DNA from 4 places in the Vibrio sp. J502 genome. Region 1 is predicted to be linked to each of the others. Evidence: riboswitches for the same ligand, from Rfam matches in the RefSeq annotation. Region 1 holds a riboswitch; each other region holds the start of a gene.
The links. Region 1 has a riboswitch for thiamine pyrophosphate ahead of thiB (thiamine ABC transporter substrate binding subunit). Riboswitches for the same ligand answer to the same signal wherever they lie in the genome.

Region 1 (7,942 bases):
TTTGAATTTAACTAGGGACAGTCATATGCAACATCTGGTTTTTGTCTACGGCACATTACGCCGTGGTGAAAGTAATGCGCATCTGCTTGAGACAAGCGAAATATTAGGATCGTTCTACACGCCAGCTGACTATGCGCTGTATGATCTAGGTCCATATCCTGGCTTGGCTCAGGGACAGCAATCGATAGTCGGTGAGGTATATCGAGTGGATGAGCAGACACTAGCAAACTCGATCTTTTAGAAGATATTCCCATCGAATATCGCCGTGAAACGATCGAAACCCCATTTGGCCGTGCGTGGATTTATCTCTATCAAGATCACAGCCGTCTTACTGCTGTGATTGATTCTGGAGACTGGTGCCAACGGGTGTAACCGAACGGCGTTGAAAATGGAAATAAAAAAGCCACACAGCGTATTAGCAGGATGTGGCTTTTTATTATAACGACACTTATACCCTTCCTACTTGAAGCTGCAGCAGTGTTGGCTACGTTCGTTCACCCCAATCACATAGTTTGCCTATGCTCATGGGGACTCACTCACTTGCGCCTACCTGCATCTCCAAGTTGTTTGGGTATATAACTATCGTGACTGTTTAATGATGGTGACTACTTTTGAGCACGTTCAAATGAAGTCAGATTTCATGCTCGCGCGGCAGCGGCATCTTCCCATCCATCGACTTTGACCCATTTGCCCGCTTCAAGCTCTTTATAGCGTTCAAAGAACTGTGTAATTTGCGCCTTCAGTAGTGCTGGCAGGTCATTTACGTCTTGAATGTGGTCGTACTCTTTGGTGAGCTTGGAGTGAGGAACCGCCACCACTTTGGCATCTTCACCAGACTCATCGGTCATCTTCAATACGCCAACTGGGCGGCAGCGAATCACCGAGCCTGGCATGAGCGGATAAGGCGTGGGCACCAACACATCGACAGGATCGCCATCGAGCGATAAGGTGTGATTCACATAACCGTAGTTGCATGGGTAGAACATAGGTGAAGACATGAAACGGTCCACAAATACCGCGCCAGATTCTTTGTCGACTTCGTATTTGATTGGGTCGGCGTTGGCTGGAATTTCAATCACCACGTAAATATCATCAGGCAGTGATTTTCCTGCCGGAACGTTGTTTAAGCTCATTTAGCATTTCCTTTTTCGTCGCTGGACTTGAATTGTTTTGGGTTGATTAACAGAACGTAAACGCTTGTGTTGCAACTTTAGCGGTAAATAGGAAACGGTGTAAACCGTAAAAAGAGAGTCTTGCCTCATATTTATCGATAAAAAAAGCGCCTAGAGTTAGGCGCTCATTGAGCTGATTTAATCGCGATTGAGTTCCAAGAACTCTTCCAATTTATGGACCATATTTTTTGAACCGCAGAAGAATGGCACACGTTGATGCAGTTCTGTCGGCTTAATATCCAACACGCGATTGACACCGTCAGAAGCAATACCGCCTGCTTGTTCAATCAAAAACGCCATAGGATTGCATTCATACAATAGACGCAGTTTGCCGTTTGGATGGCTTTGCGTGCTTGGGTATAGATAGATGCCACCTTTGAGCAGATTACGGTGAAAATCCGCCACTAGTGAACCAATGTAACGTGACGTGTAAGGGCGATTATCTTCAGGCACATTCTCTTGGCAGTATTTAATGTATTTTTTGACGCCGGTTGGGAAGCGGATGTAGTTACCTTCATTGATGGAGTAAATTTTACCATCATCGAAGGTCATCATATTGGGGTGTGAAAGATAGAAAGTGCCGAGTGACGGATCATAAGTAAAGCCATTCACGCCGTTGCCAGTGGTATACACCAACATGGTTGAAGAGCCGTAAATAACATAACCAGCCGCAACCTGTTTATTACCGGGTTGTAAGAAGTCTTCTTGTGTTGGTGGCGTGCCGACTGGCGATACGCGGCGATAAATAGAAAAAATCGTGCCGACAGAGACATTGACATCGATGTTGGATGAGCCGTCCAGCGGGTCCATCAACACCACGTATTTTGCATTTTTGTTGAGCTCTTTGCTGAACGCAACCGCTTCATCTTCTTCTTCACTGGCGACACCACACACTTGATCGCGCGCTTCAAGCGCCGCTTTAAATTTTTCGTTGGCGTACACATCGAGTTTTTGTTGTTCTTCGCCTTGAATATTATCCGTACCAACTGCACCGGTAATATCAGCAAGGCCTGCTTTGTTGATTTCTCTATTAACAATTTTTGCCGCAAGACGAATAGAGGACAACAGAGATGAAAGATCACCGCTTGCGTGGGGGAAGTCATGTTGTTTCTCAACAATAAACTCGCCAAGAGTGCGAATCTCAGACATGTTATTTCCTTAACATAGCTATATAGGGGGGAGTGATTGTTTCACAACGCATCCTCTTGTTGGGATGTCGGCCGAAACGAGGCACCCATTTGATAACGTTTGGGTAACACTGCGATTTTAGGGCTTAGATCTTTTTAATGGTAATGAAGTAACAGATTGAGATCTCAATTTGTTTGTCGACTTTTTAGAAGTTGCAAACATGCTCGCTTTTCTTAAATGGATGGTGATAATGGAGACAATCACTCACAACGCCATGTGCGAGGCTAGGATTTATGCATATTCACATTCTTGGGATTTGCGGTACGTTTATGGGCGGTGTTGCCGTTTTAGCGCGGCAATTAGGTCATAAAGTTACCGGCAGCGACGCCAACGTTTACCCTCCGATGAGTACGTTATTGGAGTCTCAAGGGATCGAGATTATCGAAGGCTTTGACCCTGCCCAATTAGAGTCCAAGCCTGATTTGGTGGTGATTGGCAACGCCATGAGTCGCGGCAATCCGTGTGTTGAATATGTGCTGAACCACAACTTGCGTTACACTTCTGGCCCGCAATGGTTGCAAGAGTTCCTGTTGCATGACCGCTGGGTCCTTGCGGTGGCTGGTACACACGGTAAAACCACCACGTCGAGCATGTTGGCGTGGATCTTAGAAGATTGCGGTTACCAACCGGGCTTTTTGGTGGGAGGCGTACTTGGCAACTTTGGTATTTCTGCGCGTTTGGGCGAAAGCATGTTTTTTGTGGTTGAAGCCGATGAATATGACAGCGCTTTTTTCGATAAGCGTTCTAAGTTTGTCCATTATCACCCACGCACTTTAGTGTTGAACAACTTAGAGTTTGATCATGCGGACATTTTTGACGATCTTGAAGCGATTAAGCGCCAATTTCATCATCTAGTGCGTACTGTTCCGGGCAATGGTCGTATTTTTGCTCCGCAAAAAGAGCGCGCATTAGCGGATGTTCTCGCACGTGGCTGCTGGAGCGAAACTGAGTTTACCGGTGAGCAAGCGCAGTGGAAAGCTGAAAAAATTACGCGTGATGGTTCGCAATTTGATGTGTTCTTTGACAATGAACGCGTGGGGCGCGTGACTTGGGATTTGGTTGGCGATCATAATGTCGATAACGCCTTAATGGCGATTGGCGCGGCGCGTCACGTGGGTGTCACTCCGGATTTAGCCTGTCAAGCTTTGGGCAAATTTATCAATACCAAACGTCGTTTAGAGCTCAAAGGCGAAGTGAACGGTATTACGTTGTATGACGATTTTGCTCATCATCCAACGGCCATTGAACTTACTTTGGGCGGTTTACGTAACAAGGTAGGCGATCAGAAAATTATCGCGGTTTTAGAGCCTCGTTCTGCTACGATGAAGTTGGGCGTACATAAGCAAACTTTAGCGGCGTCATTACAGCAAGCCGATTCAGTTTATCTCTATCAGCCGAACAATCTTGCTTGGTCGGTGCAGGATGTGGCTGACCAATGCTCACAACCAGCGCAAGTGAATGATGATATTGATGCTTTCGTCGCGCAAATTGCGCAGGAAGCCCAGCCGGGCGATCACATTTTGGTGATGAGCAATGGTGGCTTTGAAGGTATTCATAACAAGCTCCTACTTGCATTAAATCAAGCCATGTAATGCCAGCGACACAAACGAAATAGAGAGTTATGACAACACAACAGAAAGCCATCACTTTAGCCTTTACTGGCGCTTCAGGTGCTCCTTACGGACTTCGTCTGTTGGAGTGTTTATTGGCTGCAGATTACCGAGTGTATCTTTTGATCTCTTCGGCCGCGCGCGTTGTGCTTGCAACCGAGCACGGTTTGAAGTTGCCCAGTGGGAGTGAGGCAGCCAAAGCAGCGTTGGTGGAACATTTACACTGCGATGCCTCACAGCTTGTCGTGTGCGGCAAAGAAGAGTGGTTTTCACCAGTGGCTTCGGGCTCTGCCGCGCCAAAACAGATGGTGGTGTGCCCATGTTCGGCAGGCAGCGTTGCGGCGATTGCCCATGGCATGTCCGATAATTTGATCGAACGTGCTGCCGATGTCGTGATGAAAGAGCGTGGCCAATTGGTGTTAGTGGTGCGCGAAACTCCGTTTTCCACCTTACATTTAGAAAACATGTTCAAGTTGTCGCAAATGGGCGTCACCATTATGCCCGCTGCCCCGGTTTTTATCATCAGCCGCAGTCAATTGAAGACTTGGTCGATTTTATGGTGGCGCGTATTTTGGACCATTTAGGCGTTGAACAAGGGCTTGTGCCACGTTGGGGATATGACTCACGCCCAACGGTGTAGCTTATTGCGTTAATTCCAATTACAATCCACCTCACTCAACGGGGAGCAAATCATTCATCTCAATGAATGCTGCTGAGATCAAGCGTGAGCTTGGGACCCGTAAACCTGAACCAGATAATGCTGGCGTAGGAATTGGGTTAGGATCTCAGAATAGGAATAATGGAATATTCTCATCCTCCTCAAGCCTGTGCCGCTCAACCAAGGAGAGCGACCAGTTGAACACCACTCTTAATACCATTGCACTTGCCACCATCACCTCTTTTTCAGCGCATGCCGCTGACAATATCCTTACCGTTTATACCTATGACTCGTTCGCATCAGAATGGGGCCCGGGACCGGCGATTGAAAAAGCATTCGAAGCACAATGCGCTTGCGATCTTCAGTTTGTGGCACTCGATGATGGGGTATCGATCCTAAACCGTTTGCGTCTTGAAGGTAATAACAGTAAAGCAGACATCGTACTCGGTTTAGATAACAACTTAATGGCCGAGGCAAAACAGACTGGCTTATTGGCAAATCATAATGTCGAGACGGGCCAAGTCACGCTACCCGGTGGTTGGAGTGATGAAACATTTGTTCCTTATGATTACGGCTATTTTGCCTTTGTTTACAATAAAGAGAAATTAGCAAACCCACCCCAAAGCTTAAAAGAGTTGGTAGAAAAGCGCGATGATCTTAAAGTGATTTATCAAGATCCACGCACTTCAACACCCGGTCAAGGTTTGCTGCTGTGGATGAAATCTGTCTATGGTGAGAAAGCCAATTTAGCATGGCAACAGCTCGCCAATAAGACGGTGACAGTCACCAAAGGTTGGTCAGAAGCCTATGCGATGTTTCTAAAAGGTGAGTCCGATCTGGTGCTCTCTTACACCACCTCTCCAGCCTATCATTTGATTGCGGAAAATGACGCCAAGTACGCGGCTGCCGATTTTGCCGAAGGACACTACATGCAAATGGAAGTCGCTGCGAAAGTAAAACACAGTGATAACGGCAAATTGGCCGATGAGTTCATGCACTTTATTTTAAGTGATCAATTTCAGTCGGTGATGCCAACCGGAAACTGGATGTATCCTGTGACGTCTGTCGCGCTACCGAAAGGTTTTGAAACGCTGGCTGTGCCACCAAAGGCGCTTACCTTTAGCGCACAAGAGGTGTCTGAGATGCGTAAAGCGTGGATCCGTGAGTGGCAAACCGCCTTAACGTTTTAAGGTGCGATAAAGTTTGAATGCTATTCCTAAAATAGGCATTGGGGTCGCGATGCTTGTCGCGACCTTTGTCATCAGTGCTTTGGCGGCGTTGCTGTTACAAGCACCCAGCTTAAATGTGATGCACGTATGGCAAGACCCGTATTATCGCCATGTCACTCAATTTAGTTTTTACCAAGCCAGCTTGTCGATGCTGCTCAGTGTTGGTTTCGCGGTTCCTGTTGCTCACGCACTTTACCGTCGTCGATTTTGGGGACGTGCGCTGCTGATCAAATTGTTTGCAACGACCTTAGTGCTTCCGGTGCTGGTGGGCGTATTTGGTTTGTTGGCCATTTATGGTAATAGCGGTCTGCTCGCCTCGCTGCTCGCGTGGTTTGATAGCAAACTGCCGTTTTCCATTTACGGATTAAACGGTATTTTACTGGCGCATCTGTTTTTTAATCTCCCGTATGCCAGCCGTTTATTGCTGCAAGCGTTAGAGTCGATTCCGGCAGAACAACATAAGTTATGCGCGCATCTTGGCATGAGTCATTGGCACAAATTTCGTTGGGTTGAATGGCCGCGTTTGCGTCAGCAGCTTCCTCATGTCTGTGGTTTGGTGTTCATGCTCTGTTTTACCAGTTTTGCCACTGTGATGGCACTTGGCGGCGGGCCTAAATCAACCACGATTGAGCTGGCGATTTATCAGGCGATCAAATTTGATTTTGATTTACAAGCTGGTGCGCTGCTTGCGCTGTGGCAGATGCTGTTATGCGGGCTGCTGTCTCTATCCATTTCACGTCTAGCGAAGCCATTAGCCATCACCACAGGGCGTCAAGCGAGTGATTATGTGGTTAGTCGAGACAATCGAAAAGCACAATGCTGGGACGGCGCATGGATCTTCCTTGCGTTGCTGTTAGTACTTCCGCCGCTGGTGATGGTCATCTTGAGTGGTTTAAATTCGCAGCTTTTTCACGTCTTGAGTGATGAGCAATTCTGGCGTGCGCTTTGGGCTTCACTACAAGTGGCGTTATTGGCAAGCGTGGTTGCTGTTTCGGCTGGGGTTGCCATACTCATCACGACTCGCGCTTTGCGCCTGCAGCAGCACAACCGTAAGGCGGACCAACTAGAGTTGATTGGCGCGATTATTTTGGTCACGCCAGGGCTTGTTATCAGCACCGGGCTTTTTCTGTTGCTGCGTATCTGGACCGATGCATTTAGCCTAGCGTATTGGGTGGTTTTTTTCGTCAATGGCTTAATGGCATTGCCGTATGTGTTGAAAACATTGGCGCAACCTATGCTGCATATCGCGCAGCAATATCAATGGTTATGTGCCAGCCTTGGCATTAAAGGGTGGCAGCGTTTGCAAGTGATTGAGCTGCGTGCGTTGCGTAAACCCTTAGCGCATGCCTTTGCGATCAGCTTTTTGCTCTCAATGGGGGATTTAAGTGCGATTGCTCTATTTGGTAGCCAAGAGTTTAGAACCTTACCGCTTTACCTGTTCCAACTGCTGGGCAGTTACCAAATGCAGGCGGCGGCGGTGGTTTCTCTTACGCTGTTGCTACTCAGTGTGGGGTGTTTTGCCCTCATTGAGCGGTTATTTCATTCACATTCAAAGGTAAAGCAATGTTAGAACTCAAGGCCGTGCACTATGAGTATCAACAGGAGTGGTTTGAATTTTCGCTTTCTGTACCGCGAGGGGCGATTCTCTCTTTGATGGGGCCAAGCGGAGCGGGCAAGTCGACTTTACTGAGCTTAGTTGCGGGCTTTATTGCACCGAAAAGCGGCGATATCCAAGTACAAGGGCAATCCTTACTTGGGCAAGAGCCACACTTGCGTCCTTTTTCGATGCTGTTTCAAGAGCACAATCTTTTTGCCCATCTCACTGTGCGTGAAAATATTAGCCTTGGGTTACATCCGGGGCTGAAATTAACCACTTCGCAAAAGGCGTTAGTTGAGTGCGCCGCGCAGCAAGTGGGTTTGGCAGCGCTACTTGATCGCTTGCCTGAGCAGCTCTCAGGGGGGCAGCGTCAACGAGTTGCTCTGGCGCGCTGTTTTGTACAACCACATCCTATCTGGCTGCTGGATGAGCCCTTTTCCGCCTTGGATCCGCTACTCAGAGAAGAGATGCTGCTTTTGGTTAAGCAG
Region 2 (7,942 bases), 470 kb from region 1:
TCTGAAGGAATACCGGTGGCGAAGGCGGCCCCCTGGACAGATACTGACACTCAGATGCGAAAGCGTGGGGAGCAAACAGGATTAGATACCCTGGTAGTCCACGCCGTAAACGATGTCTACTTGGAGGTTGTGGCCTTGAGCCGTGGCTTTCGGAGCTAACGCGTTAAGTAGACCGCCTGGGGAGTACGGTCGCAAGATTAAAACTCAAATGAATTGACGGGGGCCCGCACAAGCGGTGGAGCATGTGGTTTAATTCGATGCAACGCGAAGAACCTTACCTACTCTTGACATCCAGAGAAGCCAGCGGAGACGCAGGTGTGCCTTCGGGAACTCTGAGACAGGTGCTGCATGGCTGTCGTCAGCTCGTGTTGTGAAATGTTGGGTTAAGTCCCGCAACGAGCGCAACCCTTATCCTTGTTTGCCAGCGAGTAATGTCGGGAACTCCAGGGAGACTGCCGGTGATAAACCGGAGGAAGGTGGGGACGACGTCAAGTCATCATGGCCCTTACGAGTAGGGCTACACACGTGCTACAATGGCGCATACAGAGGGCAGCAAGCTAGCGATAGTGAGCGAATCCCAAAAAGTGCGTCGTAGTCCGGATTGGAGTCTGCAACTCGACTCCATGAAGTCGGAATCGCTAGTAATCGTAGATCAGAATGCTACGGTGAATACGTTCCCGGGCCTTGTACACACCGCCCGTCACACCATGGGAGTGGGCTGCAAAAGAAGTGGGTAGTTTGACCTTTCGGGGAGGACGCTCACCACTTTGTGGTTCATGACTGGGGTGAAGTCGTAACAAGGTAGCGCTAGGGGAACCTGGCGCTGGATCACCTCCTTATACGAAGATTACACTGATGAGTGTCCACACAGATTGATGGTTTATACAGTTTAAGAGACGAGGATGTTCCCAAACATTCTTACTTAGTGTCCCGTTCGTCTAGAGGCCTAGGACACCGCCCTTTCACGGCGGTAACAGGGGTTCGACTCCCCTACGGGATACCACTTCCGTTGTGAAGTAAAGGGGTCGTTAGCTCAGTTGGTAGAGCAGTTGACTTTTAATCAATTGGTCGCAGGTTCGAATCCTGCACGACCCACCATTTCTTCCACAAGAAATGTGAAAAACATGTGGGCGATTAGCTCAGTTGGGAGAGCACCTGCCTTACAAGCAGGGGGTCACTGGTTCGAACCCGGTATCGCCCACCACTCTCTAAGGATTTTTGGATGCACATTGCCAAACCAGATTAAGTAATTGAACTGGTTGGTCTGTTTGACTCTGAAAGTCATTAGAAAGTGATTCATTCCGTTAGGAATACCACTCGCTCTTTAACAATTTGGAAAGCTGACTGATAACAACAGACGTGTTTGTTGTTATCAAATAAAAGTTCTCAACATCAATGCGTTTAACGTATTGATACCAAACACATTCAAGTGTTCTTGGGAAAGCTTACTTCGGTAAGTTTTCAAAATTGAGTCCGGCAAAATCAAACGTCTCTCGCTCATTCAAATAATGAGAGACAACCTTGGTGACTTGTCTACAACACGAAACTTCTTCGGGTTGTATGGTTAAGTGACTAAGCGTACACGGTGGATGCCTTGGCAGTCAGAGGCGATGAAGGACGTAGTAACTTGCGATAAGCGTAGATTAGGCAGTAACAGCCACTTGAGTCTACGATTTCCGAATGGGGAAACCCACGTGCATAAGCACGTATCCTTACCTGAATACATAGGGTAAGGAGGCAAACCGGGGGAACTGAAACATCTAAGTACCCCGAGGAGAAGAAATCAACAGAGATTCCGAAAGTAGCGGCGAGCGAAATTGGACTAGCCCTTAAGCTTTTAATGATGCAGGTGAAGCCTCTGGAAAGTGGCGCAATAAAGGGTGATAGCCCCGTAACTGTTCCATCATTATAAGTGAAATCGAGTAAGGCGGGACACGTGTTATCCTGTCTGAACATGGGGGGACCATCCTCCAAGGCTAAATACTACTGACTGACCGATAGTGAACCAGTACCGTGAGGGAAAGGCGAAAAGAACCCCTGTGAGGGGAGTGAAATAGAACCTGAAACCGTGTACGTACAAGCAGTAGGAGCACCTTCGTGGTGTGACTGCGTACCTTTTGTATAATGGGTCAGCGACTTATATTCAGTGGCAAGGTTAACCGAATAGGGGAGCCGTAGGGAAACCGAGTCTTAACTGGGCGCTTCAGTCTCTGGATATAGACCCGAAACCGGGTGATCTAGCCATGGGCAGGTTGAAGGTTGAGTAACATCAACTGGAGGACCGAACCGACTAATGTTGAAAAATTAGCGGATGACTTGTGGCTAGGGGTGAAAGGCCAATCAAACTCGGAGATAGCTGGTTCTCCCCGAAAGCTATTTAGGTAGCGCCTCGGACGAATACTACTGGGGGTAGAGCACTGTTAAGGCTAGGGGGTCATCCCGACTTACCAACCCTTTGCAAACTCCGAATACCAGTAAGTACTATCCGGGAGACACACGGCGGGTGCTAACGTCCGTCGTGGAGAGGGAAACAACCCAGACCGCCAGCTAAGGTCCCAAATTACTACTAAGTGGGAAACGATGTGGGAAGGCTCAGACAGCCAGGATGTTGGCTTAGAAGCAGCCATCATTTAAAGAAAGCGTAATAGCTCACTGGTCGAGTCGGCCTGCGCGGAAGATGTAACGGGGCTAAGTAGTAAACCGAAGCTGCGGCAATACAGTTTACTGTATTGGGTAGGGGAGCGTTCTGTAAGCCGTTGAAGGTGTGTTGTAAAGCATGCTGGAGGTATCAGAAGTGCGAATGCTGACATGAGTAACGATAAGGGGGGTGAAAAACCTCCCCGCCGGAAGACCAAGGGTTCCTGTCCAACGTTAATCGGGGCAGGGTAAGTCGACCCCTAAGGCGAGGCTGAAAAGCGTAGTCGATGGGAAACGGGTTAATATTCCCGTACTGCTTATAATTGCGATGGGGGGACGGAGAAGGCTAGGTGGGCCAGGCGACGGTTGTCCTGGTTCAAGTGCGTAGGCTAAGAGACTAGGTAAATCCGGTTTCTTGTTAGGCTGAGACACGACGTCGAGCTGCTACGGCAGTGAAGTCATTGATGCCCTGCTTCCAGGAAAAGCCTCTAAGCTTCAGATTATAAGCAATCGTACCCCAAACCGACACAGGTGGTCGGGTAGAGAATACCAAGGCGCTTGAGAGAACTCGGGTGAAGGAACTAGGCAAAATGGTACCGTAACTTCGGGAGAAGGTACGCTCTTATTGGTGAAGTCCCTCGCGGATGGAGCTGACGAGAGTCGCAGATACCAGGTGGCTGCAACTGTTTATTAAAAACACAGCACTGTGCAAAATCGCAAGATGACGTATACGGTGTGACGCCTGCCCGGTGCCGGAAGGTTAATTGATGGGGTTAGACTTAGGTCGAAGCTCTTGATCGAAGCCCCGGTAAACGGCGGCCGTAACTATAACGGTCCTAAGGTAGCGAAATTCCTTGTCGGGTAAGTTCCGACCTGCACGAATGGCGTAATGATGGCCACGCTGTCTCCACCCGAGACTCAGTGAAATTGAAATCGCTGTGAAGATGCAGTGTACCCGCGGCTAGACGGAAAGACCCCGTGAACCTTTACTACAGCTTGGCACTGAACATTGAACCTACATGTGTAGGATAGGTGGGAGACTTAGAAGCGCAGTCGCTAGATTGCGTGGAGTCGACCTTGAAATACCACCCTTGTCGTTTTGATGTTCTAACGTAGGCCCCTCATCGGGGTTGCGGACAGTGCCTGGTGGGTAGTTTGACTGGGGCGGTCTCCTCCCAAAGAGTAACGGAGGAGCACGAAGGTGGGCTAATCACGGTTGGACATCGTGAGGTTAGTGCAATGGCATAAGCCCGCTTAACTGCGAGAATGACGGTTCGAGCAGGTACGAAAGTAGGTCATAGTGATCCGGTGGTTCTGAATGGAAGGGCCATCGCTCAACGGATAAAAGGTACTCCGGGGATAACAGGCTGATACCGCCCAAGAGTTCATATCGACGGCGGTGTTTGGCACCTCGATGTCGGCTCATCACATCCTGGGGCTGAAGTCGGTCCCAAGGGTATGGCTGTTCGCCATTTAAAGTGGTACGCGAGCTGGGTTTAGAACGTCGTGAGACAGTTCGGTCCCTATCTGCCGTGGGCGTTGGAAGATTGAAGGGGGCTGCTCCTAGTACGAGAGGACCGGAGTGGACGAACCGCTGGTGTTCGGGTTGTCATGCCAATGGCATTGCCCGGTAGCTAAGTTCGGAATTGATAAGCGCTGAAAGCATCTAAGCGCGAAGCGAGCCCTGAGATGAGTCTTCCCTGGCACTTTAAGTGTCCTAAAGGGTTGTTCGAGACTAGAACGTTGATAGGTTGGGTGTGTAAGCGCTGCGAGGCGTTGAGCTAACCAATACTAATTGCCCGTGAGGCTTAACCATACAACACCGAAGGGGTTTTGTGGGCTCAATGGAAGAACATTGAATGTGTGAATGAGAACGAAACAGCTTTCCGAATTAAGAAATTTTCTTGGCGACCATAGCGTTGTGGACCCACCTGATTCCATGCCGAACTCAGAAGTGAAACACAACAGCGCCGATGGTAGTGTGGGGTCTCCCCATGTGAGAGTAGGACATCGCCAGGCTTTGAATATTGTCTAACCAGACACGCTGCGGAGCGGTAGTTCAGTTGGTTAGAATACCGGCCTGTCACGCCGGGGGTCGCGGGTTCGAGTCCCGTCCGCTCCGCCACTTATTAAGTGCCTCAGCAGTCATGTTGAGGTTTTCTTCAATGAGTAAGATAAAGTTTTAGGGGTGTAGCTCCAACTGGCAGAGCAGCGGATTCCAAATCCGCGTGTTGGGAGTTCGAATCTCTCCACCCCTGCCATCTATCAAGCCTCCGCAGAAATGCTGAGGCTTTTTGCTATCTGTTCACTTCCTCTATAGATAGCAATCCGAAAAATTAACTAATTCCGTTTACCTCATCCCTTCGGCACATTTTTGTGGCCAGCTCTCTGTACTCAAGCTGTATCCAAGAAAGCGATCCCGAGCGTGAAATAGCCTTAATTAGATCATATTGTTACTTCAATTGGCATTAAGAGCGGTTTAGCTTATCCATTTACTCAGTAAGTGACGGATGTAACTTTTTAAAAGCACTAGATTATCAGCATAACTTTCCTTGATTATTTTAGTAATTAGGTTCGATTTATTATGCTTAGCGGTTAAAATAACGACGGTTACTTTTAGGAATTCGTTATGGGACAGCTGTCTATTTTAGGTTTTATTGCATTAGGTGGTGCATTTGGTGCGTGCGCTCGTTATTTGGTTACCGAGCTAAGTGTTCAGTTATTAGGGCGTGGATTCCCTTATGGAACGCTGATGGTCAACGTTGTCGGCTCATTTATTATGGGATTGTTGATCGCTGCTTTTGAGAGTGAATTACTTGCAACTGAGCCATGGCGCCAGATTATTGGTTTGGGTTTCTTGGGTGCATTAACCACATTTTCTACATTCTCAATGGATAATGTATTGCTGATGCAGCAAGGAGCCTTTCTGAAAATGGGTGTTAATGTCTTATTAAACGTGGTGCTAAGTATCTCAGCGGCTTGGATAGGTTTCCAGTTGTTGATGAAAAGTTAACGAAATTACAATTTCATCTTGGTTAATGGATAGTCTTTCCCTATAATCGTGATTCAACTTGTCGGAGTGCCATAAGGCTGAGACCGTATTTTCGGGATCCGTTGAACCTGATCAGGCTAATACCTGCGAAGGGAACAAGAGAATATAACCTGCTAGTGATCTATCTAGCGTTATGTCCTTAAGATCAAAATTCTATTTTGATCAACTCTTGTGCATTAATCCGTCAAGCATTTATCCCTAGTACAAAAAAGGAAGATGCTATGTCGAGTCGCAAACAAGCGAGACTGAAAGCCAAACAATTCATTGACACATTGTCTGTCGAACCCTACCCAAATTCCTCTAAAATCTATATTACTGGTTCACGTTCGGATATCCGCGTGCCAATGCGTGAGATTAAACTATCTGACAGCTTGGTCGGAGGCACAAAGTCCTCACAGATTTATCAACCGAATGAATCTATATGCGTTTATGACACTTCAGGTGTCTATACCGACCCATCTCATACTATCGACTTATATCAGGGTTTGCCTAAATTAAGGGATAAATGGATCGCTGATCGGGATGATACCGAGTGGCTTGATGAGGTCAGTTCTGCTTACACTAAAGAACGTTTATCTGATGATACATTGGACGAACTACGTTATGGGAACTTACCAGCTATACGCCGAGCAAAGAAAGGGAAGTGCGTTACTCAACTTCATTATGCGCGGCAAGGTGTTATCACACCCGAAATGGAATACATTGCCATTCGCGAAAATACGCGACGTGGAGAGTGTATGGATGCACAGCTGAGCCAGCAACATGCAGGGATTCATTTGGGGGCTAATCTACCAAAGCAAATAACTCCTGAGTTTGTGCGTCGTGAGGTTGCCGAAGGACGAGCCATTATCCCGTCGAATATTAACCATCCTGAATCAGAGCCGATGATCATTGGTCGTAATTTTCTCGTCAAAGTGAATGCGAATATCGGTAACTCATCTGTCTCTTCATCAATTGAAGAAGAGGTTGAAAAATTGGTATGGGCAACCCGCTGGGGTGGGGATACCGTGATGGATCTCTCTACTGGGCGCAATATTCACGAAACTCGAGAATGGATTTTGCGTAATAGCCCCGTACCGATTGGCACTGTGCCTATGTATCAAGCATTGGAAAAAGTAAATGGTATTGCGGAGGATTTATCATGGGAAGTAATGCGCGATACCTTACTTGAGCAAGCGGAGCAAGGTGTTGATTACTTTACAATTCATGCTGGTTTATTGCTTCGTTATGTGCCAATGACCGCGAAACGTGTTACTGGCATCGTTTCGCGTGGCGGCTCTATTATCGCTAAATGGTGTTTAGCCCATCATACCGAGAGTTTTCTTTACACTCATTTCCGTGAAATTTGTGAAATTTGCGCCAAGTATGACGTCGCCCTTTCCTTAGGGGATGGACTACGGCCAGGATCCATTGCCGATGCTAACGATGAAGCACAATTTGCAGAGCTGCGCACTTTAGGTGAATTGACCAAAATAGCGTGGGAATATGATGTACAGGTCATTATTGAAGGCCCTGGCCATATCCCCATGCATTTGATTAAAGAGAATATGGATGAACAATTAAAGCATTGCCATGAAGCGCCATTCTATACCTTGGGCCCATTAACTACCGATATTGCTCCGGGATATGATCACATCACTTCCGGCATTGGCGCTGCGATGATTGGCTGGTATGGTTGCGCGATGCTTTGCTATGTAACACCGAAAGAGCACCTTGGTTTACCAAACAAAGAAGATGTTAAAACGGGTTTAATTACTTATAAATTGGCAGCACATGCTGCAGACCTTGCGAAAGGGCACCCGGGAGCACAAGTGCGCGATAATGCGTTATCGAAAGCACGTTTTGAGTTTCGTTGGGAAGACCAATTTAATCTTGCATTAGACCCAGTTACGGCGCGTGCTTTTCACGATGAAACTCTTCCGCAAGAGTCTGGTAAAGTCGCGCATTTTTGCTCAATGTGCGGGCCGAAATTCTGCTCGATGAAAATCTCTCAAGAGGTTCGAGAGTATGCGCTAGATACCAAGCAAGTTGCTGCTGATGCGCTCATTTCCGTTACGCTGCTAGATGACCCGTTACAAGGCATGAGACAGAAATCGCAAGAGTTTAAAGCCTCAGGATCAGAGCTTTATCATCCTGCTGTTAGTCAACGGTCAGTCGTTAGCGAGGAGTAATTAGATGATTCAATTACTTATCCCCCGTGATGACATTGCGTTGACTGCTCAAGTACAACAGGTTTTGCTATTGGCCAAGCAT
Region 3 (7,942 bases), 1.2 Mb from region 1:
TCAGTGCAAACATCACTTTAACAAAATTGGTTTTTGCCCTGAGTGTGATTCGGAGCTGGAGAAATTGCAGGCGTGTGGCGCGGCAAATTTTTTCTGTAATTCATGCAATGAGCTCAAATCAAAATCTAAGATTCGATTTGAGTTTCAAGCACAGGATTAAGTGATTAATTGACGGTAGAGAAAACTTCGCCATCCGCCACTCGCGTGATCAATTGATCGCCGGTTTTTAGATCACGAGCGCGGTGAATCACTTTGCCTGAGCTATCTCGCGTGATCGAATAGCCTCGTTTTAGTGTCGCTAATGGGCTTACTGCGTCAAGCTTCTCTGCGGCTAGCGTTAAACGGTGTGCTGTGCGCAGGAGTTTTTTCTCCATTACGTCCAGTAATCGTTGCTCGCTTTTGGCTAGTCGATGCTGCTGCTTCGCCAAGGTTTGTACGGGAGAATGCAACTGCAGTTGATGGTATTGCTGGCCAATGTGCTCGCGCTGAGTCGAAATATAGCGCTGTATCGCCCGCTGTAGGCGCATTTCTGTGTCATCAAGTTGTTGGCTTTGACGCTGCAAGCGATAAGTGGGGTGCTGTTTCTCTAGCGCGTGAACCAAAGCGCGTAAATGATGCGCTTGTTGACTGGTGTAATAGCGCATCGCACTTTGTAGCTTGTGCTGGTATGAGGCGAAAGCTTGCCGCTTATTACTGTTGTCTCGGCTGACTAATTCTGCAGCAGCGGAGGGGGTTGGGGCACGTACGTCAGCCACAAAATCAGCAATCGTCACATCGATTTCATGCCCGACGGCACTGATAATTGGGATTTGACTCGCGGCAATTGTGCGCGCTACGATCTCGTGGTTAAAACACCATAAGTCCTCTAAAGAACCGCCACCGCGACCCACAATCAATACGTCACACTCTTGCCTCGCATTTGCTCTACCAATTGCTTGAGCAATTTGAATGGCCGCTTGTTCGCCTTGAACCAGTGTAGGATAAATGATGACGGGCAAGCTTGGATCGCGCCGCTTGAGCACATCAAGAATATCAAACAGGGCTGCGCCAGTTTTTGAAGTAATAACTCCGACGCATTGAGGATTTTCCGGCAAGGGGCACTTATTGGATTGTGCAAACAGCCCTTCCGCGGCCAACTGCATCTTCAGCTTTTCAAACTCTTGCTGGAGACGACCATCCCCTTCGGGTTGCATACTCTCGATAATGACTTGGTAGTCACCTCTGGGTTCATAAAGAGAAAGACGCGCTTTAACAAGTACCTGCTGGCCATTTTTAGGTTTGAAGCTCACAAAGCGATTATTGCCTTTGAACATCGCACATTTTACCTGCGCGCGAGAATCTTTGAGTGAGAGATACCAATGGCCAGAAACCGGAGCGGAGAAGTTCGATATTTCACCAACGAGCCACACAATGCCCATTTCATTTTCAAGTAACAGGCGTACTTCAGCATTGAGACGAGAGACAGTGTAGATGTTTTCGTTGGTCAAAGAAGGCAAGGCTAATCCCCTAGACGAGGGTATGGAAATTAGCGGCAATATAATACATATCAAGGGTTGGAATGCAAATTAAAAATTAAAAAATGAGTGGTCAAGCGATTGCCTCGGGCGTATAATCCGACCGCAATATCAAATCCAAATCGATTTATCCTGTTCATTGTGTATTAGGGCAAATTGAGACAACTTGGATTTACCTTTTATTCACTCCTCTTAATTGTGAGATATTGCAAATGCTAAGAATTGCCAAAGAAGCGCTGACATTCGATGATGTTCTTCTCGTACCAGCACACTCCACCGTTCTCCCAAACACAGCCGATCTCCATACTCAGCTGACCAAAAATATCACACTGAACATTCCGATGATCTCAGCTTCTATGGATACAGTGACAGAGGCTCGCCTTGCGATCGCTCTTGCCCAAGAGGGTGGTATTGGTTTTATCCACAAAAATATGCCCATTGAAGAGCAGGCTGAACAAGTCCGTCTTGTCAAAATTTTTGAAGCGGGTGTAGTCACTGCGCCAGTAACAGTTCGCCCTGATGCAACCATTCAAGATGTGATTGCTTTGACAGAGAAACATGGTTTTGCCGGTTTCCCTGTGGTGAGCGATCACAATGAGCTTGTCGGTATCATCACCGGCCGCGATATTCGCTTTGTTACTGATTTAACAAAAAAAGTTGAAGCAGTCATGACACCAAAAGATCGCTTAGCCACAGTTAAAGAGGGTGCATCTCGTCAGGATGTACAAGAGCGCATGCACAAAGCGCGTGTTGAAAAAGTCTTGGTAGTGAATGATGAATTCAAACTGACTGGTATGATCACCGCGAAAGATTTCCATAAAGCAGAACGCAAACCGAATGCTTGTAAAGATGAACAAGGGCGTTTACGTGTTGGTGCGGCTGTTGGTGCCGGTGCTGGCAATGAAGAGCGCGTAAAAGCATTAGTGGAAGCGGGAGTGGATGTTCTACTGATTGACTCTTCTCATGGCCATTCAGAAGGTGTACTTAACCGTATTCGTGAAACGCGCGCCGCTTATCCTGATCTCGATATTATCGGCGGCAATGTTGCAACGGGTGCCGGTGCGAAAGCTCTAATTGACGCGGGCGTAAGCGCGGTCAAAGTCGGTATTGGCCCGGGTTCAATCTGTACAACGCGTATTGTAACGGGTGTTGGTGTTCCTCAAATTACGGCGATTTCTGATGCAGTTGAAGTGGCTGATCAATACGGTATTCCTGTGATTGCTGATGGCGGTATTCGCTTTTCTGGCGATATTTGTAAAGCGATTGCTGCTGGTGCATCTTGTGTGATGGTCGGCTCCATGTTTGCGGGTACTGAAGAAGCTCCGGGTGAAGTTATTTTGTTCCAAGGCCGTTCATATAAAGCTTACCGCGGTATGGGTTCGCTGGGTGCAATGTCTCAAGGCTCTTCTGATCGTTATTTCCAATCTGACAATGCAGCTGACAAGCTTGTACCTGAAGGGATCGAAGGTCGTATCGCTTATCGAGGCCGTCTAAAAGAGATCGTTCATCAACAAATGGGTGGTTTACGCTCAAGCATGGGCTTAACTGGCTCGGCCACTATCGAAGATCTGCGCACTAAAGCCGAGTTTGTTCGTATCTCTGGTGCAGGTATGAAAGAGTCACACGTGCACGACGTTCAAATTACCAAAGAAGCGCCAAACTACCGCTTGGGTTAATGACGAACCACGAATAGCTTGAAGCTTATGGGGAGCGCGATGCTCCCCATCCACTACATTAATGATTGAGATTGACCTTAAATGACTAAAGATATCCATGACCAACGTATTCTGATCTTAGATTTCGGCTCTCAGTACACACAACTGGTTGCCCGCCGTGTTCGCGAAATCGGTGTTTATTGTGAGCTGTGGAGCTGGGATGTTGAAGAAGCAGACATCCGTGAATTCAACCCAGATGGCATTATTCTTTCTGGTGGTCCTGAAAGTGTGACTGAAGCCAACTCTCCGCGTGCGCCACAATATGTGTTTGATTCTGGCGTACCTGTGTTTGGTGTTTGCTATGGCATGCAAACCATGGCTGAACAGTTGGGCGGAAAAGTGGCCAGTTCTGAGGAACGTGAATTTGGTTATGCAGCTGTACAGCTAATGGGTGAATCGGCCCTGTTTAGCGACCTTGAGCTAACGCAAGATGTTTGGATGAGCCATGGTGATAAAGTGGTGCAAATTCCGGCTGATTTTGTTAAAACAGCGCAAACGGAAACTTGTCCTTATGCGGCAATGGCGAATGAAGAGAAAAAATATTATGGCGTGCAGTTTCACCCAGAAGTCACGCACACCAAAAACGGTCTAAAAATGCTTGAGAATTTCGTTCTCAACGTTTGTGGTTGTGAGCGTCTATGGACGGCTGAGTCTATCATCGAAGATGCAGTTGCTCGTATTAAAGAGCAAGTCGGCGACGATGAGGTGATCCTTGGCCTATCGGGTGGTGTAGATTCGTCAGTTGTGGCGATGCTGGCTCACCGAGCGATTGGCGATAAATTAACCTGCGTATTCGTTGATAACGGCCTATTGCGTCTGAATGAAGCTCAGCAAGTAATGGATATGTTTGGCAACAAGTTTGGTTTAAACATCATTCATGTTAATGCAGAAGATCGTTTCCTCAACGCACTGCAAGGTGAGTCTGATCCGGAAGCGAAACGCAAAATCATCGGCCATGTGTTTGTTGATATCTTCGATGAAGAATCAAAGAAATTGAAAAATGCGAAATGGCTTGCGCAAGGCACGATTTACCCAGATGTGATTGAATCGGCTGCCTCTAAAACAGGTAAAGCGCACGTGATTAAATCTCACCATAACGTTGGCGGTTTGCCTGATGATATGGAAATGGGATTGGTTGAACCACTGCGTGAGCTTTTCAAAGATGAAGTACGCAAGATTGGCCTAGAGCTTGGCCTGCCTTACAACATGCTTTACCGCCATCCGTTCCCTGGTCCTGGCCTTGGCGTACGCGTGTTGGGCGAAGTGAAGAAAGAGTACTGTGATTTGCTGCGCCGCGCCGATGCTATTTTCATTGAAGAGCTGCATGCCGCTGATCTGTATAACAAAGTGTCACAAGCTTTCACGGTTTTCTTACCTGTTCGTTCAGTAGGCGTTATGGGTGATGGACGTAAATACGATTGGGTTGTATCGCTACGCGCTGTGGAAACCATTGACTTTATGACAGCACATTGGGCGCACCTGCCTTATGAGTTCTTGGGTAAGGTTTCTAACCGTATCATCAATGAAGTGAATGGTATTTCTCGTGTGGTTTACGATATTTCAGGTAAGCCACCAGCCACCATTGAGTGGGAATAATTCCTCTAAAAAAGCGTACTCCTTCGGTGAGTGCCCTGTTATGATTGCTGCGAAATAGTCGGGGAGCCGATGCAGATTCTGCATAGGCTGAGATCGAAATTCGAGACCCGTCGAACCTGATTCAGTTAATACTGACGTAGGGAACTATGAGCACTTTGTCACGAGCCGAATAACAACGGCTAACCTTTGTAAATTCGATTACCGAACTTTCCAAACCACGGTCAAAGTCAGTTCCTGTATGTCTTGTCATAGGAGCGACCATGGCACAACCAATACAGAAACACACACAAGAAACGACGCTATTAAACATACCTGTTGTACTCACTATCGCAGGGTCTGACAGCGGTGGAGGGGCAGGCATTCAAGCCGACATCAAAGCGATATCGGCAACCGGCAGTTTCGCGTGTTCCGTTATTACCGCCATTACCTCACAAAATACTCAAGGCGTTTCTGCCATTTTCCCCATTCCACTTGATCATATTGAAAGCCAGTTAGATGCTGTCTTTAGCGACTTGAAGATCGTGGCCGTTAAAATTGGCATGCTAGCCGATGCCGGTATCATCAAGATCGTTGCCAAAAAAATGCAGCAATACCAACCCAAGAGCCTTGTGATAGACCCCGTGATGGTGGCGACCAGTGGTGATTTATTACTTGAGCAATCGGCAATCAGCACATTAAAAGAAACGTTGATCCCTTTGGCTGACATCATTACCCCCAATTTATTTGAAGGAGCAGTGCTTACTGGCAAGCCGGTTCCTCAGTCTGAAGCAGAAATGAACGACATGGTGGCTGACTTACGAGCGTTGGGTGCAAAGGCGGTGTTGCTAAAAGGTGGGCATTTAGAACACGCTGAAAACAGCAATGATCTTTTGATCATGAAATATTCGTCAGAATTACTCAGTGCGAAGCGTTTTCCAACCCCAAATACCCATGGGACGGGTTGCACGCTCTCTTCTGCGATCGCTTCTTATCTTGCTCAAGGAAATAACCTGCACAAATCCGTGTATTTGGCTAAGCAGTACATATCGCAAGCCATTGGCTATGCCGATGAACTGGATGTTGGCCAAGGTCGCGGCCCAGTTCATCACTTTTTTACTGGCCACACTCATGTGCGCTAAGCCATTGCCGGTGCGATGATGCTTGAGAAATTTGAGGCATTGGTTGTTCACTTAACCTGATGAAAAATAGATTGAACTCTAAAAGCCTCAAGCTTTTTTGAGGCTTTTTCATATTTATCGACTTGCCTTCAAAGGGCGATGTCGCCGTACGATAATTGGTTTACATCATGATGAAACCACTCGCATTTTGACATTTAATTAATAAGTTTCACTGTCAACAATGGCTCGGCTATCCATACTATTTTCACCGTACCCACTAAGCAAAAAATAAGGGATTGATATGTTGAAAACAAAGCATTTAGCCGTGCTGATTAGCAGTGTCTTAGCCGCAAACAGTTACGCGTTAAATATCTTACCTGACCCTGAAAATTCCGCGGGTTATATTGTCTCTAAAGTAGAGCTACAAGCGGCAGAAAAAGCCAAAACAGCGGATCCTATGTATGCTATTTGGTCGGAAGCACTAGAAACGCGTTCGAATGCGATTGTTGAAGCAATAGTACTGGGGTTAAGTTCTAACCCTGAAAACGTCAAGCGTGTTGAACGGGTATTTCCACAGTACGAGTGGGATTTCTTAACTCAAATGGCGGCTCCCGAATACACCTATACGCGCTTCTTACGGGCAATAGGCAAATTCCCCGCGTTTTGTGGCGAATATACGGATGGCCGAGATTCAGACGCAATTTGTAAAAAATCCATCGTGACGGCTTTTGCTCATTTCTCACAAGAAACGGGTGGCCACATTGCGAAAGACAACGTATCTGATAACCCTAATGGGCTTGAAGAGTGGCAGCAAGCACTGGTTCATGTACGTGAAATGGGGTGGTCTGAAGGGCAAAGTGGCTATACAACCGGTTGTGGCCAAAATGATTGGCAAAATGCTCGTTGGCCGTGCGCCGCCGGGCAAGGGTATTTTGGTCGAGGCGCGAAGCAGCTCTCTTATCATTTCAACTATGGCGCTTTTTCTGAAGTGATGTTTGATGGTGATGCCAAAGTACTGCTCAATAACCCCGGATTAGTCGCTGATTCTTGGTTGAACTTAGCTTCAGCGATTTGGTTTTTTTTAACACCTCAAGCACCGAAACCGGCAATGTTGCACGTAATTGACCGTACATGGACACCTTCGCAGCGTGAAAGCGATGCTGGTATTGGTTATGGTTTTGGCACCACAATTAACGTTATCAATGGTGGCATTGAGTGCGGTGAACAGAACAAAGATAAAGGTCAACCGGTTAATCGTATTCGCTACTGGGAAGGGCTAGCCGATCATTATCAAATACCGATTGAGTCTGATGAAAAGAATACCTGTTGGCAGCAAACGCCTTACGGTAGCTTAAATTTGAACGGTGCGACTGACGTGCTGTACACCAATTGGGATGGCAACTGGAAATATTACTCTGATCGCCCAGGTGGCTACTCGTTTGAATGTGAACTGGTTGGTTTCCAAACCGCGTATTCAGCCCTTGTTGCTGGTGATTACGAAAAATGTGTGACTAACTTTTATGGTTCACATTCTAGCTGGCCCCAAGTGCGTGTTGTGGATGCGATTGATCCCGGTACGCCACCAGAGCCACCAGTGGATGGCATCGTCGGCTGGGAAGCAACAAAGGTATATAACACGGGCGATAAAGTGAGCTATAAAGGCGCTACTTATGAAGCTAAGTGGTGGTCACAAGGTAATGAACCCACTCAAGGTGATCCTTGGAAGCTTATTACGGGTGAACCAACAGCGCCCATAACACCTGACCCTGTTGAGCCACCACCAGTGGTCACCGAGCCAGAACCGCCCGTCACGCCAGAGCCTACGCCACCAAGCAGTGATTTTTCAAGCTGGGTTGCAGGGGTTACTGTTGCAAAAAATGGCGATAAAATTACGCATAATGGAAAGTGTTTTATGGCTAAAAATAACCCCGGAGTATGGGAATCACCCACGCAAAGTAACTGGTTTTGGGATGAAATAAACTGTCAATAGAGAGTAACATTTAGCAAAAGGAGAGCAGCA
Region 4 (7,942 bases), 190 kb from region 1:
TGACATACATAACTCAATAGATGAAGAAAATGGCGCGTAAGAATCAAAAAGCTCCTTGGGAAGAAGAAGAGGAGATCATTTGGGTTAGCAAAACCGAAATGAAAAACGACATGACTGAGCTACAAAAACTGGGTGAAGAGCTGGTTGCTCTGAAGCCGTCTCAGTTAGCAAAAATTCCGATGTCTGAAGACTTGATGGATGCCATCAAAGATGCTCAACGTTTTAGCATGGAAGCCAGACGCCGCCAACTGCAATACATTGGTAAAATGATGCGTACCATCGATGCCGAACCGATTCAAGCGGCATTGGATAAACTGCGTAACAAGCACTCACAAAATACCGCTATGCTGCACAAACTCGAACAGATGCGTGATCGTATTGTGGAGAAAGGTGACAGCGCGATTGAAGATGCGATGGCACTCTATCCAGAGATGGATCGTCAACGTCTGCGCCAATTAGCGCGTCAAGCAAATAAAGAGAAAGCCAACAGCAAACCACCAAGAGCATCACGAGAGATTTTCCAAGTGCTCAGAGAGCATAACGATAAGTCAGTTTAACCTGTCATAGTGCTGATTAGACGCAAAAACCTCACCTAAACGTGTGAGGTTTTTTTTATTCCCCTGCACGCACAAAATCACTGAGCTGCGCGTCTGCGTGTTGCGCGGAAAGTGCCTCAATGCGATCACTCACTAACACATGTCCTTGAGCCATAAACGCAAAATGGCTCGCAATCGCTTTGGCATCACTAATATGGTGCGTCACCATCACAACAGTGATCGCTCTTTCTGCGGCTAACTGCTTAACCAAAAGCAGCATCTCTTCTCTGAGTAGCGGATCCAAGGCGGAAAAGGGCTCATCCAGCAGCCAGATAGGATGTGGTTGTACAAAACAGCGCGCCAGAGCAACTCGTTGACGCTGCCCCCCTGAGAGCTGCTCAGGCAAGCGATCAAGTAGCGCTGCCAAACCCACTTGCTGCGCGGCGCACTCAACTAACGCCTTTTGCGAAGTGGTTAATTTCAGCCCCGGATGTAACCCAAGGCTAATATTTTCACGCACAGTGAGATGGGCAAAAAGATTGTGCTCTTGAAACAGCATCGAAAAAGGACGCAAGTGTGGCTCTTGCCCAAGTAAGGATTGCCCTTGTACTTGGATATCGCCGCTTTTCGGTGCAATAAAGCCCGCAACTAAGCTCAGTAAAGTCGACTTGCCCGCTCCGCTTGGCCCCATCAAAGAGAGAATCGCCCCTCGCGGTACAGAAAGCGAAAATTCAAACCACTCCTGTTGATACTCATAGTGCACGGCCTTGAGTTCTAACATTGCTTTACCTTTGAATGTGAATGAAATAACCGCTCAATGAGGGCAAAACACCCCACACTGAGTAGCAACAGCGTAAGAGAAACCACCGCCGCCGCCTGCATTTGGTAACTGCCCAGCAGTTGGAACAGGTAAAGCGGTAAGGTTCTAAACTCTTGGCTACCAAATAGAGCAATCGCACTTAAATCCCCCATTGAGAGCAAAAAGCTGATCGCAAAGGCATGCGCTAAGGGTTTACGCAACGCACGCAGCTCAATCACTTGCAAACGCTGCCACCCTTTAATGCCAAGGCTGGCACATAACCATTGATATTGCTGCGCGATATGCAGCATAGGTTGCGCCAATGTTTTCAACACATACGGCAATGCCATTAAGCCATTGACGAAAAAAACCACCCAATACGCTAGGCTAAATGCATCGGTCCAGATACGCAGCAACAGAAAAAGCCCGGTGCTGATAACAAGCCCTGGCGTGACCAAAATAATCGCGCCAATCAACTCTAGTTGGTCCGCCTTACGGTTGTGCTGCTGCAGGCGCAAAGCGCGAGTCGTGATGAGTATGGCAACCCCAGCCGAAACAGCAACCACGCTTGCCAATAACGCCACTTGTAGTGAAGCCCAAAGCGCACGCCAGAATTGCTCATCACTCAAGACGTGAAAAAGCTGCGAATTTAAACCACTCAAGATGACCATCACCAGCGGCGGAAGTACTAACAGCAACGCAAGGAAGATCCATGCGCCGTCCCAGCATTGTGCTTTTCGATTGTCTCGACTAACCACATAATCACTCGCTTGACGCCCTGTGGTGATGGCTAATGGCTTCGCTAGACGTGAAATGGATAGAGACAGCAGCCCGCATAACAGCATCTGCCACAGCGCAAGCAGCGCACCAGCTTGTAAATCAAAATCAAATTTGATCGCCTGATAAATCGCCAGCTCAATCGTGGTTGATTTAGGCCCGCCGCCAAGTGCCATCACAGTGGCAAAACTGGTAAAACAGAGCATGAACACCAAACCACAGACATGAGGAAGCTGCTGACGCAAACGCGGCCATTCAACCCAACGAAATTTGTGCCAATGACTCATGCCAAGATGCGCGCATAACTTATGTTGTTCTGCCGGAATCGACTCTAACGCTTGCAGCAATAAACGGCTGGCATACGGGAGATTAAAAAACAGATGCGCCAGTAAAATACCGTTTAATCCGTAAATGGAAAACGGCAGTTTGCTATCAAACCACGCGAGCAGCGAGGCGAGCAGACCGCTATTACCATAAATGGCCAACAAACCAAATACGCCCACCAGCACCGGAAGCACTAAGGTCGTTGCAAACAATTTGATCAGCAGCGCACGTCCCCAAAATCGACGACGGTAAAGTGCGTGAGCAACAGGAACCGCGAAACCAACACTGAGCAGCATCGACAAGCTGGCTTGGTAAAAACTAAATTGAGTGACATGGCGATAATACGGGTCTTGCCATACGTGCATCACATTTAAGCTGGGTGCTTGTAACAGCAACGCCGCCAAAGCACTGATGACAAAGGTCGCGACAAGCATCGCGACCCCAATGCCTATTTTAGGAATAGCATTCAAACTTTATCGCACCTTAAAACGTTAAGGCGGTTTGCCACTCACGGATCCACGCTTTACGCATCTCAGACACCTCTTGTGCGCTAAAGGTAAGCGCCTTTGGTGGCACAGCCAGCGTTTCAAAACCTTTCGGTAGCGCGACAGACGTCACAGGATACATCCAGTTTCCGGTTGGCATCACCGACTGAAATTGATCACTTAAAATAAAGTGCATGAACTCATCGGCCAATTTGCCGTTATCACTGTGTTTTACTTTCGCAGCGACTTCCATTTGCATGTAGTGTCCTTCGGCAAAATCGGCAGCCGCGTACTTGGCGTCATTTTCCGCAATCAAATGATAGGCTGGAGAGGTGGTGTAAGAGAGCACCAGATCGGACTCACCTTTTAGAAACATCGCATAGGCTTCTGACCAACCTTTGGTGACTGTCACCGTCTTATTGGCGAGCTGTTGCCATGCTAAATTGGCTTTCTCACCATAGACAGATTTCATCCACAGCAGCAAACCTTGACCGGGTGTTGAAGTGCGTGGATCTTGATAAATCACTTTAAGATCATCGCGCTTTTCTACCAACTCTTTTAAGCTTTGGGGTGGGTTTGCTAATTTCTCTTTATTGTAAACAAAGGCAAAATAGCCGTAATCATAAGGAACAAATGTTTCATCACTCCAACCACCGGGTAGCGTGACTTGGCCCGTCTCGACATTATGATTTGCCAATAAGCCAGTCTGTTTTGCCTCGGCCATTAAGTTGTTATCTAAACCGAGTACGATGTCTGCTTTACTGTTATTACCTTCAAGACGCAAACGGTTTAGGATCGATACCCCATCATCGAGTGCCACAAACTGAAGATCGCAAGCGCATTGTGCTTCGAATGCTTTTTCAATCGCCGGTCCCGGGCCCCATTCTGATGCGAACGAGTCATAGGTATAAACGGTAAGGATATTGTCAGCGGCATGCGCTGAAAAAGAGGTGATGGTGGCAAGTGCAATGGTATTAAGAGTGGTGTTCAACTGGTCGCTCTCCTTGGTTGAGCGGCACAGGCTTGAGGAGGATGAGAATATTCCATTATTCCTATTCTGAGATCCTAACCCAATTCCTACGCCAGCATTATCTGGTTCAGGTTTACGGGTCCCAAGCTCACGCTTGATCTCAGCAGCATTCATTGAGATGAATGATTTGCTCCCCGTTGAGTGAGGTGGATTGTAATTGGAATTAACGCAATAAGCTACACCGTTGGGCGTGAGTCATATCCCCAACGTGGCACAAGCCCTTGTTCAACGCCTAAATGGTCCAAAATACGCGCCACCATAAAATCGACCAAGTCTTCAATTGACTGCGGCTGATGATAAAAACCGGGGGCAGCGGGCATAATGGTGACGCCCATTTGCGACAACTTGAACATGTTTTCTAAATGTAAGGTGGAAAACGGAGTTTCGCGCACCACTAACACCAATTGGCCACGCTCTTTCATCACGACATCGGCAGCACGTTCGATCAAATTATCGGACATGCCATGGGCAATCGCCGCAACGCTGCCTGCCGAACATGGGCACACCACCATCTGTTTTGGCGCGGCAGAGCCCGAAGCCACTGGTGAAAACCACTCTTCTTTGCCGCACACGACAAGCTGTGAGGCATCGCAGTGTAAATGTTCCACCAACGCTGCTTTGGCTGCCTCACTCCCACTGGGCAACTTCAAACCGTGCTCGGTTGCAAGCACAACGCGCGCGGCCGAAGAGATCAAAAGATACACTCGGTAATCTGCAGCCAATAAACACTCCAACAGACGAAGTCCGTAAGGAGCACCTGAAGCGCCAGTAAAGGCTAAAGTGATGGCTTTCTGTTGTGTTGTCATAACTCTCTATTTCGTTTGTGTCGCTGGCATTACATGGCTTGATTTAATGCAAGTAGGAGCTTGTTATGAATACCTTCAAAGCCACCATTGCTCATCACCAAAATGTGATCGCCCGGCTGGGCTTCCTGCGCAATTTGCGCGACGAAAGCATCAATATCATCATTCACTTGCGCTGGTTGTGAGCATTGGTCAGCCACATCCTGCACCGACCAAGCAAGATTGTTCGGCTGATAGAGATAAACTGAATCGGCTTGCTGTAATGACGCCGCTAAAGTTTGCTTATGTACGCCCAACTTCATCGTAGCAGAACGAGGCTCTAAAACCGCGATAATTTTCTGATCGCCTACCTTGTTACGTAAACCGCCCAAAGTAAGTTCAATGGCCGTTGGATGATGAGCAAAATCGTCATACAACGTAATACCGTTCACTTCGCCTTTGAGCTCTAAACGACGTTTGGTATTGATAAATTTGCCCAAAGCTTGACAGGCTAAATCCGGAGTGACACCCACGTGACGCGCCGCGCCAATCGCCATTAAGGCGTTATCGACATTATGATCGCCAACCAAATCCCAAGTCACGCGCCCCACGCGTTCATTGTCAAAGAACACATCAAATTGCGAACCATCACGCGTAATTTTTTCAGCTTTCCACTGCGCTTGCTCACCGGTAAACTCAGTTTCGCTCCAGCAGCCACGTGCGAGAACATCCGCTAATGCGCGCTCTTTTTGCGGAGCAAAAATACGACCATTGCCCGGAACAGTACGCACTAGATGATGAAATTGGCGCTTAATCGCTTCAAGATCGTCAAAAATGTCCGCATGATCAAACTCTAAGTTGTTCAACACTAAAGTGCGTGGGTGATAATGGACAAACTTAGAACGCTTATCGAAAAAAGCGCTGTCATATTCATCGGCTTCAACCACAAAAAACATGCTTTCGCCCAAACGCGCAGAAATACCAAAGTTGCCAAGTACGCCTCCCACCAAAAAGCCCGGTTGGTAACCGCAATCTTCTAAGATCCACGCCAACATGCTCGACGTGGTGGTTTTACCGTGTGTACCAGCCACCGCAAGGACCCAGCGGTCATGCAACAGGAACTCTTGCAACCATTGCGGGCCAGAAGTGTAACGCAAGTTGTGGTTCAGCACATATTCAACACACGGATTGCCGCGACTCATGGCGTTGCCAATCACCACCAAATCAGGCTTGGACTCTAATTGGGCAGGGTCAAAGCCTTCGATAATCTCGATCCCTTGAGACTCCAATAACGTACTCATCGGAGGGTAAACGTTGGCGTCGCTGCCGGTAACTTTATGACCTAATTGCCGCGCTAAAACGGCAACACCGCCCATAAACGTACCGCAAATCCCAAGAATGTGAATATGCATAAATCCTAGCCTCGCACATGGCGTTGTGAGTGATTGTCTCCATTATCACCATCCATTTAAGAAAAGCGAGCATGTTTGCAACTTCTAAAAAGTCGACAAACAAATTGAGATCTCAATCTGTTACTTCATTACCATTAAAAAGATCTAAGCCCTAAAATCGCAGTGTTACCCAAACGTTATCAAATGGGTGCCTCGTTTCGGCCGACATCCCAACAAGAGGATGCGTTGTGAAACAATCACTCCCCCCTATATAGCTATGTTAAGGAAATAACATGTCTGAGATTCGCACTCTTGGCGAGTTTATTGTTGAGAAACAACATGACTTCCCCCACGCAAGCGGTGATCTTTCATCTCTGTTGTCCTCTATTCGTCTTGCGGCAAAAATTGTTAATAGAGAAATCAACAAAGCAGGCCTTGCTGATATTACCGGTGCAGTTGGTACGGATAATATTCAAGGCGAAGAACAACAAAAACTCGATGTGTACGCCAACGAAAAATTTAAAGCGGCGCTTGAAGCGCGCGATCAAGTGTGTGGTGTCGCCAGTGAAGAAGAAGATGAAGCGGTTGCGTTCAGCAAAGAGCTCAACAAAAATGCAAAATACGTGGTGTTGATGGACCCGCTGGACGGCTCATCCAACATCGATGTCAATGTCTCTGTCGGCACGATTTTTTCTATTTATCGCCGCGTATCGCCAGTCGGCACGCCACCAACACAAGAAGACTTCTTACAACCCGGTAATAAACAGGTTGCGGCTGGTTATGTTATTTACGGCTCTTCAACCATGTTGGTGTATACCACTGGCAACGGCGTGAATGGCTTTACTTATGATCCGTCACTCGGCACTTTCTATCTTTCACACCCCAATATGATGACCTTCGATGATGGTAAAATTTACTCCATCAATGAAGGTAACTACATCCGCTTCCCAACCGGCGTCAAAAAATACATTAAATACTGCCAAGAGAATGTGCCTGAAGATAATCGCCCTTACACGTCACGTTACATTGGTTCACTAGTGGCGGATTTTCACCGTAATCTGCTCAAAGGTGGCATCTATCTATACCCAAGCACGCAAAGCCATCCAAACGGCAAACTGCGTCTATTGTATGAATGCAATCCTATGGCGTTTTTGATTGAACCAAGCAGGCGGTATTGCTTCTGACGGTGTCAATCGCGTGTTGGATATTAAGCCGACAGAACTGCATCAACGTGTGCCATTCTTCTGCGGTTCAAAAAATATGGTCCATAAATTGGAAGAGTTCTTGGAACTCAATCGCGATTAAATCAGCTCAATGAGCGCCTAACTCTAGGCGCTTTTTTTATCGATAAATATGAGGCAAGACTCTCTTTTTACGGTTTACAACCGTTTCCTATTTACCGCTAAAGTTGCAACACAAGCGTTTACGTTCTGTTAATCAACCCAAAACAATTCAAGTCCAGCGACGAAAAAGGAAATGCTAAATGAGCTTAAACAACGTTCCGGCAGGAAAATCACTGCCTGATGATATTTACGTGGTGATTGAAATTCCAGCCAACGCCGACCCAATCAAATACGAAGTCGACAAAGAATCTGGCGCGGTATTTGTGGACCGTTTCATGTCTTCACCTATGTTCTACCCATGCAACTACGGTTATGTGAATCACACCTTATCGCTCGATGGCGATCCTGTCGATGTGTTGGTGCCCACGCCTTATCCGCTCATGCCAGGCTCGGTGATTCGCTGCCGCCCAGTTGGCGTATTGAAGATGACCGATGAGTCTGGTGAAGATGCCAAAGTGGTGGCGGTTCCTCACTC

Region 2: it holds a riboswitch for thiamine pyrophosphate, as region 1 does, so the genes downstream of both, thiC (phosphomethylpyrimidine synthase ThiC) here and thiB (thiamine ABC transporter substrate binding subunit) in region 1, are expected to answer to the same signal.
Region 3: it holds a riboswitch for thiamine pyrophosphate, as region 1 does, so the genes downstream of both, thiD (bifunctional hydroxymethylpyrimidine kinase/phosphomethylpyrimidine kinase) here and thiB (thiamine ABC transporter substrate binding subunit) in region 1, are expected to answer to the same signal.
Region 4: it holds a riboswitch for thiamine pyrophosphate, as region 1 does, so the genes downstream of both, thiB (thiamine ABC transporter substrate binding subunit) here and thiB (thiamine ABC transporter substrate binding subunit) in region 1, are expected to answer to the same signal.

Annotation. Positions count from the first base shown of each region.
Region 1 covers NZ_CP104554.1:3,258,419-3,266,360, forward strand. Annotated here, with positions in the region: partial or broken gene N5E84_RS15250 (translocation/assembly module TamB domain-containing protein) at 1-15, shown strand, start outside; partial or broken gene N5E84_RS15255 (gamma-glutamylcyclotransferase) at 26-372, shown strand; gene ppa (inorganic diphosphatase) at 639-1,133, opposite strand; gene fbp (class 1 fructose-bisphosphatase) at 1,311-2,321, opposite strand; gene mpl (UDP-N-acetylmuramate:L-alanyl-gamma-D-glutamyl-meso-diaminopimelate ligase) at 2,594-3,952, shown strand; partial or broken gene N5E84_RS15275 (flavin prenyltransferase UbiX) at 3,982-4,610, shown strand; TPP riboswitch at 4,640-4,759, shown strand; gene thiB (thiamine ABC transporter substrate binding subunit) at 4,826-5,818, shown strand; gene thiP (thiamine/thiamine pyrophosphate ABC transporter permease ThiP) at 5,832-7,427, shown strand; gene thiQ (thiamine ABC transporter ATP-binding protein) at 7,421-7,942, shown strand, end outside.
Region 2 covers NZ_CP104554.1:2,789,076-2,797,017, reverse strand. Annotated here, with positions in the region: rRNA gene N5E84_RS13065 (16S ribosomal RNA) at 1-839, shown strand, start outside; tRNA gene N5E84_RS13060 (tRNA-Glu) at 928-1,003, shown strand; tRNA gene N5E84_RS13055 (tRNA-Lys) at 1,023-1,098, shown strand; tRNA gene N5E84_RS13050 (tRNA-Val) at 1,129-1,204, shown strand; rRNA gene N5E84_RS13045 (23S ribosomal RNA) at 1,563-4,453, shown strand; rRNA gene rrf (5S ribosomal RNA) at 4,541-4,656, shown strand; tRNA gene N5E84_RS13035 (tRNA-Asp) at 4,686-4,762, shown strand; tRNA gene N5E84_RS13030 (tRNA-Trp) at 4,822-4,898, shown strand; gene crcB (fluoride efflux transporter CrcB) at 5,267-5,650, shown strand; TPP riboswitch at 5,703-5,801, shown strand; gene thiC (phosphomethylpyrimidine synthase ThiC) at 5,911-7,860, shown strand; gene thiE (thiamine phosphate synthase) at 7,865-7,942, shown strand, end outside.
Region 3 covers NZ_CP104554.1:2,021,868-2,029,809, reverse strand. Annotated here, with positions in the region: gene N5E84_RS09375 (zinc ribbon domain-containing protein) at 1-160, shown strand, start outside; gene xseA (exodeoxyribonuclease VII large subunit) at 165-1,496, opposite strand; gene guaB (IMP dehydrogenase) at 1,727-3,190, shown strand; gene guaA (glutamine-hydrolyzing GMP synthase) at 3,272-4,825, shown strand; TPP riboswitch at 4,875-4,985, shown strand; gene thiD (bifunctional hydroxymethylpyrimidine kinase/phosphomethylpyrimidine kinase) at 5,086-5,943, shown strand; gene N5E84_RS09350 (chitinase) at 6,224-7,912, shown strand.
Region 4 covers NZ_CP104554.1:79,473-87,414, reverse strand. Annotated here, with positions in the region: gene yjgA (ribosome biogenesis factor YjgA) at 30-557, shown strand; gene thiQ (thiamine ABC transporter ATP-binding protein) at 613-1,317, opposite strand; gene thiP (thiamine/thiamine pyrophosphate ABC transporter permease ThiP) at 1,311-2,906, opposite strand; gene thiB (thiamine ABC transporter substrate binding subunit) at 2,920-3,912, opposite strand; TPP riboswitch at 3,979-4,098, opposite strand; gene N5E84_RS00480 (flavin prenyltransferase UbiX) at 4,128-4,757, opposite strand; gene mpl (UDP-N-acetylmuramate:L-alanyl-gamma-D-glutamyl-meso-diaminopimelate ligase) at 4,787-6,145, opposite strand; partial or broken gene fbp (class 1 fructose-bisphosphatase) at 6,418-7,429, shown strand; gene ppa (inorganic diphosphatase) at 7,608-7,942, shown strand, end outside.